4 regions of the Alteromonas sp. AWQ4_252 genome follow, and region 2 is predicted to be linked to each of the others. Evidence: predicted binding sites of a transcription regulator. Region 2 holds the regulator's gene; each other region holds the start of a gene.
What was found. Region 2 encodes sigma-54, which starts transcription at its own class of promoters, with help from an activator protein. Its sites were predicted from a motif close to GTTGGCACGNNNNTNGNNT; they were not measured.
Positions count from the first base shown of each region.

Region 1 (3,175 bases), 150 kb from region 2:
GTGATGGCCAACAAAAATTGCCAGCGCCAGAATAGCAGCGCGATTGTGCTCAACCGCATCACTGTCGCTACTTCGCTGTTTTACCCGCTTCATTAATAAGCGTATGTAATCACTAAGGGGCTGAGGTGTGTCTTTTAGGGCGATGTCCTGCCAGGAAATATAACGAAGATAGTAGGCTGTTAAGTCGCGCAGGGCATCATCCTGATCTACCGACAGGCCGTTTTTAACTTCATTGAGTTGTTTAAGAAAACCGTCCAGTGGTTGCAAGGAAACAGCCACTTGTTGATGAGTCATACTCACCCGCTCCACCTGCAGCCGGGCCTGAGTTGCAATATTGCTATCGGTCCAGCGATTCACTAACCATTCAACCAGACTAACGGCCATGTCACCAGGTACGCGCAGGTCGCCAATTTTCACATTATCCAGCGCGAAGCGATTTGCCGGCAGAACTGTTGAGTCGATATTCAAATAGCCGTCAAAAAAGACCATCGGCAAAGCGATACTTAATTGTACCCGTGTACCTTCCGGCTGAATGGCTACCGCGCCGCGAAAATCGGGTTTTGCTCGTTGAAGAAAGCCGACAATCGAGTCGAATTGCTGGCGATTTACAACAATATTGTGCGCCTGATGGCGATCGTTAATGCTCGATTCGATTTGGCTCAGCAGCGCGTGAACGGTATCGGCATCGGCCAATTGTTCAGCGCCCCTCGCCTCTAACGAGGGCGTGGTTTCCACCATTAAAACCAAGGTACCGATGACTAGCGCCACTAACAGGAGCACCACAATGAGTAAACTTCGACCAATCCGCAACGCTTTTGCCTCTTTTTCTCTGTACTACTATTTTTTGTTAATCGGAGAGCAAATACAACTACCAGCACGTAAAAACTGTTACAGGACTTTGCGATAAATAATTCAGAGCTGATAGATGCTTAGCTAACACTCCTTCGCGTACCACGCCTGCAACGAGTCATATTTAGCGGTAGCATCGGCAAAATCGTGATGAACTGAATGAACCGTGGGAATAACAACGCAGGGCACACCAGCTCGGACAGCCGCGCGCATCCCATGCTCCGTATCTTCAATTGCAATACACTCAGATGGGCTTCTGTTGAGCTTCTTCATGGCGAGTTGATAACAATCCGGCGCGGGCTTACTGTGAATGACATCCTCCACAGAAACAGTTGCAGAAAACATATGCTTAATGCCTCGCGCAGTGAGGGTGCGCTCGACTGATACTCCGCTACCACCGGTAACAATAGCCAACTGAAACCCTGCGTCGTAGCATTTTTTCACCGTTTCAACCGCATAGGGCATCAGCGGAAATGGCTGCTGTTTAAGATAAGCTCTGGTCAAAACATGCTTTTCTTCTGCAAGCTTCCGGGCTGATACAGCAAGAGAGAATGTATTGACCACATCAATGGCATTTTGCGCCACGGGTATACCGGCCATGACGTTAGAATAAAACTCGGCAGTGAGATGGGCACCATATCTCGCCAGGAGGGCTTGCCAAATTTCAAAATGGGCATGCTCAGAGTCAATAAGTGTACCGTCGTGATCAAATAAAATGGCTTTAGTGGCGTCACTTATCGCTGTTGCAGTTGACATTTTTCTCTCCATTGCTCTGCTGGTAACATTATTTTTGGACGCTTAACACTACCATACCTGCTCACAGAATATATCGACGACACTTCATCCCACAAAGACGATGTTCAGCGCAAAGTACCGAGAAAACTGTCAGTAAAATTTACGCTTAAGAAAGACTGCTCAAAAAACACACTTAAATTACAATAATTTAACCTTTGGCACGAGTAATGCTTCTGTCTCAATATTAATCCCCGAGCAGTGAAGTACGGGAAATAAAGTAAACAGGAGTTACACATGAAAAATATAAAACACTTTGCAACAGCAGCCGCGTTAAGTTTGTGCAGCTTTTTCTCTCAAGCTAACGTAATCACTCTTGATTTTGAAGATATTACAACATACCCAAATGCCAATAATGTTCTCATTCAAGAGTTTTACAATGGTGGAACGTCAAGCATAGGTACCAGTGGAACTGATTATGGGATCAGCTTTTCTGACAATTCACTATTGATTTGCCTTAACAGTACAACAGTTAGCTGTTCCAACACTTCACGCGGTGGTTTAGCTCCTGGTTCTGAAGAGGGCGGTCTGTTCTTCCTCAGTGGTTCAGCTTCAATCATGAATGTGGCTGCGGGTTTTGACACCGGCTTTTCATTCTTTTACTCCTCTTTAAGTCAGGCTGGTTCGGTTTCAGTGTTTGACGGTTTAGATGGTACAGGTAACACGCTTGCTACCATCAGCCTTTCGCCAAATGCTGGCAGCTGCCCGGGTTACGGCGCTGGTTTTTGTCCATTTGAAGCAATAGGTGTTGCCTTTACTGGCATCGCTCAGTCAGTGGCCTTTGCTGGTGTAGCAAACCAAATCGTGTTTGATGACATCACGTTCGGTTCTGTTACTCCAGGCCCAGGCCCGCAAGTTGGCGTTCCTGCACCGGCATCTTTAGGCTTGCTGGCAGCCGCTTTACTGGGTTTACGCTTACGCCGTAAAGCCTAAGCCTTACTTTTCTTACGACAAAAACGGAGCGCAATTGCGCTCCGTTTTGTTCTTTCAATATTGCGATTGGTTTCTATCAGCCCGGATAACTATCGCAGCCTAGGTAACCATAGATTCACTGTTACCATTTCCCTTCTCCCTATTCACAACGATGGCGATAATGCTTGAGCATGCTGAACTTGCGAAGGTACACTACCAAAGCCTGAACTCTGCGTTTAACACACTTGCATCAACAATAAGAGAATAATAATGCAACCTCACGACCATTCCCCTCTGGACGATTTCATCGCGTTTCCCGAACAGGATATGTTATCCCGCAGTGCGGACTTTTTATCAACGATGCGGCGACGTCATAGTATTCGCCAGTTTAGCGACCGACCGGTAGACCGAGCGGTTATCGAAAACTGTATTCTGACGGCGGGTACAGCACCAAGCGGCGCGAATCATCAGCCCTGGCATTTTGCCGCCATTCACTCTGCTGCGATGAAGCAGAAAATCCGACAGCAAGCAGAAGCTCATGAGCGAAGCTTCTACGATGGGCGAGCCGGTCAACAATGGTTGGATGATTTGAAGCCTTTGGGCACTGACGCGAATAAACCAT
Region 1 covers NZ_JBSWSV010000001.1:1,662,955-1,666,129, reverse strand. Annotated here, with positions in the region: gene ACXACM_RS07485 (hypothetical protein) at 1-810, opposite strand, end outside; gene ACXACM_RS07480 (HAD family hydrolase) at 934-1,605, opposite strand; gene ACXACM_RS07475 (PEP-CTERM sorting domain-containing protein) at 1,879-2,574, shown strand; gene ACXACM_RS07470 (nitroreductase family protein) at 2,824-3,175, shown strand, end outside.
Region 1: the regulator sigma-54 is predicted to act here: its motif matches at 1,799-1,817, upstream of ACXACM_RS07475 (PEP-CTERM sorting domain-containing protein).

Region 2 (3,175 bases):
TCAACCGGGCAAATCGTAGGTCTTTTGGGGCCAAATGGCGCTGGAAAAACCACGACTTTTTACATGATAGTAGGTCTGGTGCCGCTGGATAAAGGCAAAATCAATATAGATAATCAAGAGCTTACGCATCAGCCAATGCACGAACGGGCACGAAAGGGGATTGGTTATCTGCCCCAGGAAGCGTCGATTTTTCGCAAGCTTACTGTTCATGAAAACATCATGGCCATCTTGCAAACCCGTAAAGATTTAAAAACACATCAACGGGAAGCTGAAGCAGATGCGCTACTTGATGAATTTAATATTAACCATATACGCAATAGTACAGGAATGAGTTTATCCGGGGGAGAGCGACGCAGGGTTGAAATTGCCAGGGCGCTTGCAGCCAATCCGCAATTTATTTTACTCGATGAACCCTTCGCTGGTGTTGACCCTATTTCGGTTAATGATATAAAGAAGATCATTCAGCATTTACGTGACAGAGGTATTGGCATTCTTATCACTGATCACAATGTGCGTGAAACTCTGGATGTATGTGAAGAAGCGTATATTGTCAGCCACGGGGAACTCATTGCTCAAGGCACTGCCGAAGAAGTATTGAGTAACCAAAAAGTGAGAGATGTATACCTAGGCGAGCAATTCAGGCTATAGTTAAGATAGCCCTGATAGCAATGCGAATTATCGCAGGCACGGCAGGCATTCTGTCGGGTATCCTTTTTAAGAGTTATAATAAGACGTAGATGAAACCATCTTTACAGCTAAAATTTAGTCAACAACTAACCATGACGCCGCAGTTACAGCAGGCAATTAAATTGCTGCAACTGTCTACGCTCGATTTGCAGGCGGAAATTCAGGAAGCACTGGATTCAAATCCGTTGCTGGAAGTAGATGAAGGCGCAGATAACGAGGTAGTTGAGAAAAATAATATCGATAACGACGACAGCGCACAGGAAGCTGTGAGCGCGTCTGCATCAGATAATATGGACACCGGCGAAGCGCTTGAAAAAAACGACTTACCCGATGAGCTTCCCATTGACAGCACCTGGGATGAATACATTTCGGCCTCATCAGCCCCTGCCCCAGGGCCTTCTTCCGGCGGTGACGACGAACAAGTATTTCAGGGCGAAACCACTGAGAACATTCAAGACCATTTATTGTGGCAAATGCGGTTAACCCCTTTCTCAGACACCGACCGCGCAATTGCCTTAGCCATTATCGACTCCATCGACGAGTCCGGCTACCTCACTGTTACCGTCGACGACATTCTACAAAGTGTCAACAGTGAGGATATGGAAGAACCGGTGGAAGAGGATGAAGTGGAATGTGTCTTGAAACGCATTCAGATGTTCGATCCCATTGGTTCAGGTTCCAGAACGCCTCAGGAATGTTTATTGGTGCAGTTAAATCAGTTTGCGCCTGAAACGCCGTGGTTAGAAGAAGCAAAGTTGATTTTAAAAGACTATGCAGATTTACTCGGCAGTAAAGATTACCGTACGTTAATGCGTAAAACCCGCCTCAAAGAAGATCAGCTTCGGGAAGCCATGCGCTTGTTACAGACGTTGAATCCTCGTCCTGGTAGTGCGCTAATTACCAAAGAACCTGAGTACGTTATTCCCGATGTGTCAGTGGCGAAGAAAAATGGTCGCTGGGTAGTTGAACTCAACCCTGACAGCCTGCCGAAACTCAGTGTTAATCAGCAATATGCGGCCATGAGTCGACGGGCCAAAAACAGCAGTGACAGCCAATTTATTCGCTCTCACATGCAAGAAGCCAAGTGGTTCATCAAGAGTCTCGAAAGCCGGAATGATACCTTGTTGAAGGTAGCAAATTGCATTGTTCAACAGCAAATGGGCTTTTTTGAACACGGTCCGGAAATGATGAAGCCCATGGTATTAAACGACGTGGCGGAAATGGTAGATATGCACGAATCAACCATTTCGCGGGTGACTACACAAAAGTATATGCACACGCCCCGAGGCATTTTTGAGTTGAAGTATTTCTTCTCCAGTCACGTTGCCACTGAATCAGGTGGCGAGTGCTCATCTACGGCGATTAGAGCGCTGATTAAGAAGCTGGTTGCGGCCGAAAAGCCGAGCAAACCACTAAGCGACAGCAAGATTGCTTCATTGTTGGCCGACCAAGGTATTATGGTGGCACGGCGAACAATAGCAAAGTACCGGGAATCACTATCGATTCCACCGTCTAACCAACGCAAAAGCCTAATTTAACTAAGGCTGCTCACAATAAGGAAGACGAAATATGCAAATCAACCTTACCGGTCATCATGTTGAGATCACTGATTCTTTGCGTAATTATGTCGATACTAAGTTCAGTAAACTGGAAAGACACTTCGATCACATATCGAATGTACACGTCATACTGAATGTTGAGAAACTTAATCAGAAAGCGGAGGCAACTGTTCATTTGAGTGGCGCGGAGGTGTTCGCATCCTCGCAGAATCAAGACATGTACGCTGCAATTGACAGCATGGTTGATAAGTTAGACAGGCAAGTACTCAAACATAAGGAAAAGCTGAAAAAGCACTAAACCATGGATATACAAGCCATAGTAAGCCTGGATCGCACCGAGTGTGCGGTCCAGTGCAATAGCAAAAAGCGCATTCTGGAAATAATCAGTGGCATTGCCGCTAAAAATAACCCGGAAATAGACGAAGCAGTGGTGCTTAGTAGCCTCATGTCACGAGAACGCATGGGTAGCACAGGGATTGGGAACGGCATCGCGTTACCTCATGGCCGGCTCGAGGGGCTTGACCACGTAATTGCCATTGTTGTTACCAGTAAGCCAGCTATCGATTTTGACGCCATCGACAGTAAGCCTGTGGATATTTTCTTTACGCTCTTGGTTCCTCAGGATCAAACAGAGGGGCATCTGCAAACCCTTGCCACGGTAGCAGGTAAGCTCAGTGATAAAGAAACGATAAAAACTATCAGAAAAGCGGAAACAAGTGATGATATTATCCGCGCTTTACAGTAACTTATTGTTAAAGGAACTGTTCTACACGTTCGTTTAGGAGAAACGCCCGTGAAACTTATTATCATCAGCGGCCGCTCGGGCTCAGGAAAATCGGTGGCTCTGCGCGCACTGGAAGACTTGGGCTATTATTGTGTCGACAATATTCCTGTCAATTTATTACCCGCACTTACCCACACGGTAGCCG
Region 2 covers NZ_JBSWSV010000001.1:1,811,528-1,814,702, reverse strand. Annotated here, with positions in the region: gene lptB (LPS export ABC transporter ATP-binding protein) at 1-648, shown strand, start outside; gene ACXACM_RS08120 (RNA polymerase factor sigma-54) at 738-2,225, shown strand; gene hpf (ribosome hibernation promoting factor) at 2,257-2,544, shown strand; gene ptsN (PTS IIA-like nitrogen regulatory protein PtsN) at 2,548-2,991, shown strand; gene rapZ (RNase adapter RapZ) at 3,040-3,175, shown strand, end outside.

Region 3 (3,175 bases), 1.5 Mb from region 2:
ATGTACTTAGCAAGCTATCGAAGAAAATTCCTCTTATCGCTATCACCAATGGCAATGTTGACCCGGAAAGAACCGGAATGACGCCCTACTTTCAGAGATTTTTACACGCTAGCCTGACCTATAGAGCCAAACCTGCAAACGATATGTTCAACAAGGCCAGTGAAATGTTGTCATTGCCTCCCCAGCGTATTCTTCATGTGGGGGACAACATGGAAAAAGACGTGATGGGCGCCATCGACGCGGGCTTTCAAGCGGCTTGGCTAGCGGTAAACCGGCCCATGGATATTCGTTCTGAGCGGGTATCAGTACTTCCCCACATAAGCTTGCAGTCGCTGGGTGACTTACTGCACCTACTACCTTAGCAGGCGCCATTACACCCATGACGCAAAGTGCCACCACCTGGTGCTGTCAAAATACGCCTCGGGGAAAAATTAATTGTTATCGTCGCTTATTGCGCTGTCTTCCAATACGTTCTGACGCATAGAATCACAAGGGCGCTGGCAGCCTGGCCTACCGACGACTTTTGCGGGTACTCCAACCACTGTAACGTGAGGAGGAACACTGTCGAGTACCACACTACCCGCGCCAACTTTAGCACCTTCACCAATTTCAATGTTACCCAGTATTTTCGCCCCGGCACCTATCAAAACACCCTGACGAATTTTCGGGTGACGATCACCAGATTCGTTACCGGTTCCGCCCAAAGTAACACTTTGCAGTATTGACACATTGTCTTCAATCACTGCGGTTTCACCAACAACAATACCCGTTGCGTGATCAAACATGACGCCTTTACCCAGTTTAGCGGCGGGGTGAATATCTACACCGAAGGTCTCTGAGTTTCGGCTTTGCAGAAACAATGCGAGCTGTTCCCTGCCATGTTGCCACAAATAGTGCGCCATCCTGTGCACCTGAACGGCATGGAAGCCTTTAAAATAGAGTAAGGGCGTCAGGTAGTCCTTTACCGCGGCATCACGGTTAAACACGGCCTGGATATCTGCGACGGCAGCATCTGTTATGCCCGGTTCCAACAAATACGCTTCGTCGAAGACTTCTCGAATGGCAAGGGCCGGCATGACGTCATCTGCCATCTTGTTAGACAGAATGAAACTTAGAGAAGACTCAAAATTGTGATGAGTCAGAATACACGCGTGAAGATAACTGGCCAGTAGCGGTTCGTTTTCGGCTATCTGTTGAGCTTCCCGTTTGAGGGTCAACCAGAAATCGTTATTTGTTGAAAGCGCGTGCATGGAGTGATCCTGTGTGTTTGTCTTCGCTGAGCGGCCTTAGAATAGCGACGGTGTTGTAGAATTCAAGGGCATGTCGACAAAAGCCTATCATTATCGTTAAACAACGTGGCAATGAGTTTTCCTTATAACTTATAAGGAACATTCATAAACCTGACCAGCCGACCCTGTTTGCTTTTCAAAGTTTACTGTAATTATTACACCAAGTATCCTTTGTCAGATCAGGCATTTTGTTTACCTCCCTAGATTATAATCGAAAGATCATAGACTTAATACACCCAAACCTATTTGGAATATCCTTTGCTTCACCCAAGCTACTACCTGTTTCGAATCTCTATCCCGGTAGTAGCGCCATGATTTTATGGCTTATTCACGTCACTCACAAAGGAGGACATTATGAACAGTGATCGCTTTGAAGGTAACTGGAAAGAGCTTAAAGGCAAAGTACAACAGCAATGGGGTAAACTCACTGATGACGATCTGGATAAAATTGACGGACGTCGTGAAGAACTAGTGGGTAAAATTCAGCAAGCCTACGGCAAAAGCCGTGAAGAGGCAGAGAAAGAAGTCGATTCTTACATGAACTGATCCCCTTCAGAATTCGTCTGTGTTACAAAGCCGCCTCCCCGCGGCTTTGTTTGTAGTAACTCTGTCTAGTCTGGCAAAGGATTCCTGTAAGGAAACGCCATTACAAGTTCCGACAGCTCACTGGCGTCAGCAACAACCATTTTATCCAGCAAGGATCTCACCCAACTTTGCGCTTGCACTTGATTAATATTAAGCGCTATAGCTATGTCCTCCATGTCAGCCTCTTTATACAATAAACGGGCAATGAGGGTTTCCTGCTTACTCAATTCAAAATTGTTCTCGACCCTTCTCCAATCCGGAGCAGGTTTAACAATGAAACGAATAAAGAATAATGGTTCTTCGCCTCTTACATCGTTTTTTGCGCATAAGAAACTAACTCTGATAATCAAAATTGCCGTGAGATTTTCATCAGCAACCAGATTCTTTTCAACATCAGTTTCAAGGGGATGTTCATAAACACGACTCAACAACGAAATTAGCTGGTTGTAAACCCGGGGAGTCGAGAGAACCAGCTTATTAGCTTTGAGATGAATACAGTCGCTATCTTTAAGATAGTATTTTGCGCCTGAATTGGCTGCCAGAACATTCAAGTGCCGGTCGCAAACAGCAAAAGGGGCCTGCACATATTCGTACACATTTTGTGCAATATCTCTGTCACGATTAAATAACTCTTCATCGCGAAAGAATCGCGATGCTCTTATTAAATGCGGCATTAACTGTTGAAGTAAATTGATCTCGCGGTCTGAAAAAGGTGGGGCTCCCGCTGAACGACTGACACCGAAAAAACCCTCATAGTTTTCATCTTTCAGCACCACACCTACAAGTGTCTTATCTGAAGACACAGGGTCCGTTACGTTTTCACGAAAGTCGTCGTGAAAAGTCTGAGAGGATGCTTCTTTATACGTAGTATTAACATACTCCCCTTCCAACTTTGTAACCACCAACTGGAACACGGGGTCTGCCATGAAGTTATTCAGATAGTAATCAATTGCTGATTCCGGCAGAGAAACATTGGATTTTATTTTAAAGGAGAGAATGGTTTCGGTGGATACATCCCTTAATATTAGAAACGCTTTATTAGATTGAAAAAGTACATTGCACTTTTCAAGGACATTTCCCCAACGACGACCAAGGGCTGCATCGTAAATCTCAATAATCAGACGACTAATACTTTCATTGTCGTCATCGATAGTACATTCAACGCTCATTACTGTGCCTTATGCTCAAGACCGCCGAGCAAAATGTGAGTGTCGACGAAAACATACCTCCTTTACATAAACTGTTGTCAAATAGCTAGATGTGTACCTGAGGTAGTCGTTACATCGACCTTTATTCATGAA
Region 3 covers NZ_JBSWSV010000001.1:308,039-311,213, forward strand. Annotated here, with positions in the region: gene ACXACM_RS01445 (HAD-IA family hydrolase) at 1-362, shown strand, start outside; gene cysE (serine O-acetyltransferase) at 432-1,250, opposite strand; gene ACXACM_RS01455 (CsbD family protein) at 1,644-1,835, shown strand; gene ACXACM_RS01460 (hypothetical protein) at 1,901-3,043, opposite strand.
Region 3: the regulator sigma-54 is predicted to act here: its motif matches at 1,535-1,553, upstream of ACXACM_RS01455 (CsbD family protein).

Region 4 (3,175 bases), 2.4 Mb from region 2:
GTACAAATCTTTGTCCATAGAATCACCAGGGTGGATCTTGTTCTGGATACCGTCAAGACCTGCCATGAGCATTGCAGTGAACGCTAGGTAAGGGTTGGCCGTTGGGTCAGGGAAGCGAACTTCGATACGGCGAGCCTTATCACTTGTTACGTAAGGAATACGGATTGATGCAGAGCGGTTACGAGCAGAGTATGCCAACATTACCGGTGCTTCGAACCCTGGAACCAAACGCTTGTACGAGTTGGTTGACGCGTTGGCAAACGCGTTGATGGCACGAGCGTGTTTGATGATACCGCCAATGTAGTACAAGGCTTCTTCAGACAGACCTGCATATTTGTCACCCGCGAAGATGTTTTTACCATCTTTAGCAATTGATTGGTGACAGTGCATACCAGAACCGTTATCGCCAACCAGAGGCTTAGGCATAAAGGTTGCTGATTGACCATACGCATGCGCTACGTTGTGAACAACATACTTGTAAATTTGAATTTCGTCAGCTTTAGACACCAAGGTATTGAAAGCAGCCGCAATTTCGTTCTGACCCGCAGTTGCTACTTCGTGGTGATGCGCTTCAATCACAATACCCATTTCTTCCATTACCAAGCACATAGCGCCACGGATGTCGTGAGCAGAATCTACAGGTGGAACCGGGAAGTAACCGCCTTTAACGCCTGGACGGTGAGCGAGGTTTCCGCCTTCAAACTCAGCGCCAGAATTCCACTTGGCTTCAGAAGAATCAATCTTGAAGAAAGAGCCTGCCATGTCAGTGTGGAATTTCACGTCGTCGAACAAGAAAAACTCTGGCTCAGGGCCAAAGTAACAAGTATCACCAATACCTGTAGACTTCAGATACTCTTCTGCGCGACGTGCAACAGAGCGAGGGTCACGCTCATAACCTTCCATCGTTGATGGCTCAACGATATCACAGCGGATGTTTACTTGCGCTTCTTCGGCAAATGGGTCGACAACTGCTGTCGAAGGGTCAGGCATCAAAATCATGTCTGATTCGTTGATTCCTTTCCAACCAGCGATAGAAGAGCCGTCAAACATTTTGCCTTCTTCAAAGAACTCTTCATCGATTAAATTAGCTGGAATTGAGACGTGTTGCTCTTTACCTTTAGTATCGGTAAAACGCAAATCTACAAATTTAGCTTCACTTTCTTTGATTAGCTCCAATGCCTTATCAATTGCCATTGTGTCCTCCGGGATTATTAGAATAAAACGGAATGAAAATACTCATTCCAAAAAATTGTAGAAACCAGAAAGCGATATTCGTGCCATTTATCCTACTATAGTCTCGGCGCGGCTTAGCAGAGAAAGGGCTGATCCACCGTCGATACGATATGATTCATTTTGGTGCAACGCTGCACCTAAATGGTGAATAAACTCGATTGGTTCCTAGCTTAGCGTAGAGCAAAGGAGGCGGTGATACCAGTGCTATAGAGAGAAAGTCAGTGATCAGCACGCATCAAAGTGCCATGGTCACAAAATTGCAATAAATTAAAGTGAAAAAAGATGCGCAATGTAAAGTGATTTTCTGTACAATCCGCGCACATTTTACTATTCCGAAATTGCAATTCGGTTTGCACACTGCTTCACGACAGTGTTGAACGTGCAAATCACCAAGGCTTAGACCCAATGAACACCACTGATATAAATAAATTACGCAACATAGCAATCATTGCTCACGTTGACCATGGTAAAACCACGCTAGTAGACAAACTGCTTCAGCAATCCGGCACGCTGGAAAGCCGCGGTGAAGCACAAGAACGAGTAATGGATTCCAACGATATAGAAAAAGAACGTGGCATTACTATTCTCGCGAAGAATACTGCCATCAACTGGAATGATTACCGTATTAATATTGTTGATACCCCTGGACACGCCGATTTCGGTGGTGAAGTAGAGCGGGTTATGTCAATGGCTGATTCTGTGTTGTTGCTCGTCGACGCGCAGGAAGGTCCAATGCCGCAAACCCGTTTTGTGACACAGAAAGCTTTTGCGCAAGGGTTGAAGCCTATCGTTGTCATCAACAAAATTGACAAGCCTGGTGCCCGCCCCGACTGGGTGATGGACCAGGTATTTGATTTGTTCGACAACCTTGGTGCCACTGACGAACAACTTGATTTTCAGGTTGTCTATGCGTCAGCACTTAACGGCTGGGCATCCATGGATTCAGATACCCAAGGCGAAGATATGACGCCGCTGTTCCAAATGATAGTGGACCAGGTAGAAGCGCCTAATGCGGATGCTACTGGACCTTTCCAAATGCAAATCTCCCAACTTGATTACAACTCTTATGTTGGTGTTATTGGCGTTGGTCGCGTTACTCGCGGTAGTGTTAAAACCAATCAACAGGTAACGGTTGTTGGTGCAGATGGCAAAACCCGCAATGGCAAAGTTGGTCAGGTACTGGGTTACCTCGGTCTTGAACGTCATGAAGTTGAATCTGCTCATGCAGGTGACATCATCGCAATAACTGGTTTGGGAGAGCTTAAGATCTCTGACACAGTTTGTGATGTAAATGGTGTTGAAGCATTACCACCATTGACCGTTGACGAACCAACAGTAACGATGACATTCCAGGTTAATACTTCTCCATTTTCTGGAAAAGAAGGTAAATATGTTACCTCTCGTAATATTCTCGAACGCTTACAGGATGAACTGATCCACAACGTTGCGCTGCGTGTTGAAGAAACTGATGATCCGGATAAATTCCGTGTTTCAGGTCGCGGTGAGTTGCACCTTGGTATTCTTATCGAAAACATGCGTCGTGAAGGTTACGAACTCGCGGTATCTCGCCCGGAAGTTATTCTCAGAGAAGTTGACGGCGAATTACAAGAGCCATTCGAAACGCTAACCATCGACTGTGAAAGTGAAGATCAAGGCTCGATCATGGAACAACTTGGTTTGCGTAAAGCTGAGCTAACCGATATGTCTCCGGACGGTAAAGGTCGTGTTCGCATGGACTTTGTTATTCCGAGTCGAGGTTTGATTGGTTTCCAGACTGAGTTTATGACTCTGACTTCGGGTTCCGGATTGCTTTATCATACATTCGATCATTACGGTGCGCATAAAGGCGGTGTGATTGGCAAACGTAAAAACGGTGTGCTTATTGCCAATGCCAACGGTAAAGCACTGACTAATGCCCTGTTTAACTTGCAGGAACGTGGTC
Region 4 covers NZ_JBSWSV010000001.1:4,198,571-4,201,745, reverse strand. Annotated here, with positions in the region: gene glnA (glutamate--ammonia ligase) at 1-1,194, opposite strand, end outside; gene typA (translational GTPase TypA) at 1,639-3,175, shown strand, end outside.
Region 4: the regulator sigma-54 is predicted to act here: its motif matches at 1,264-1,282, upstream of glnA (glutamate--ammonia ligase).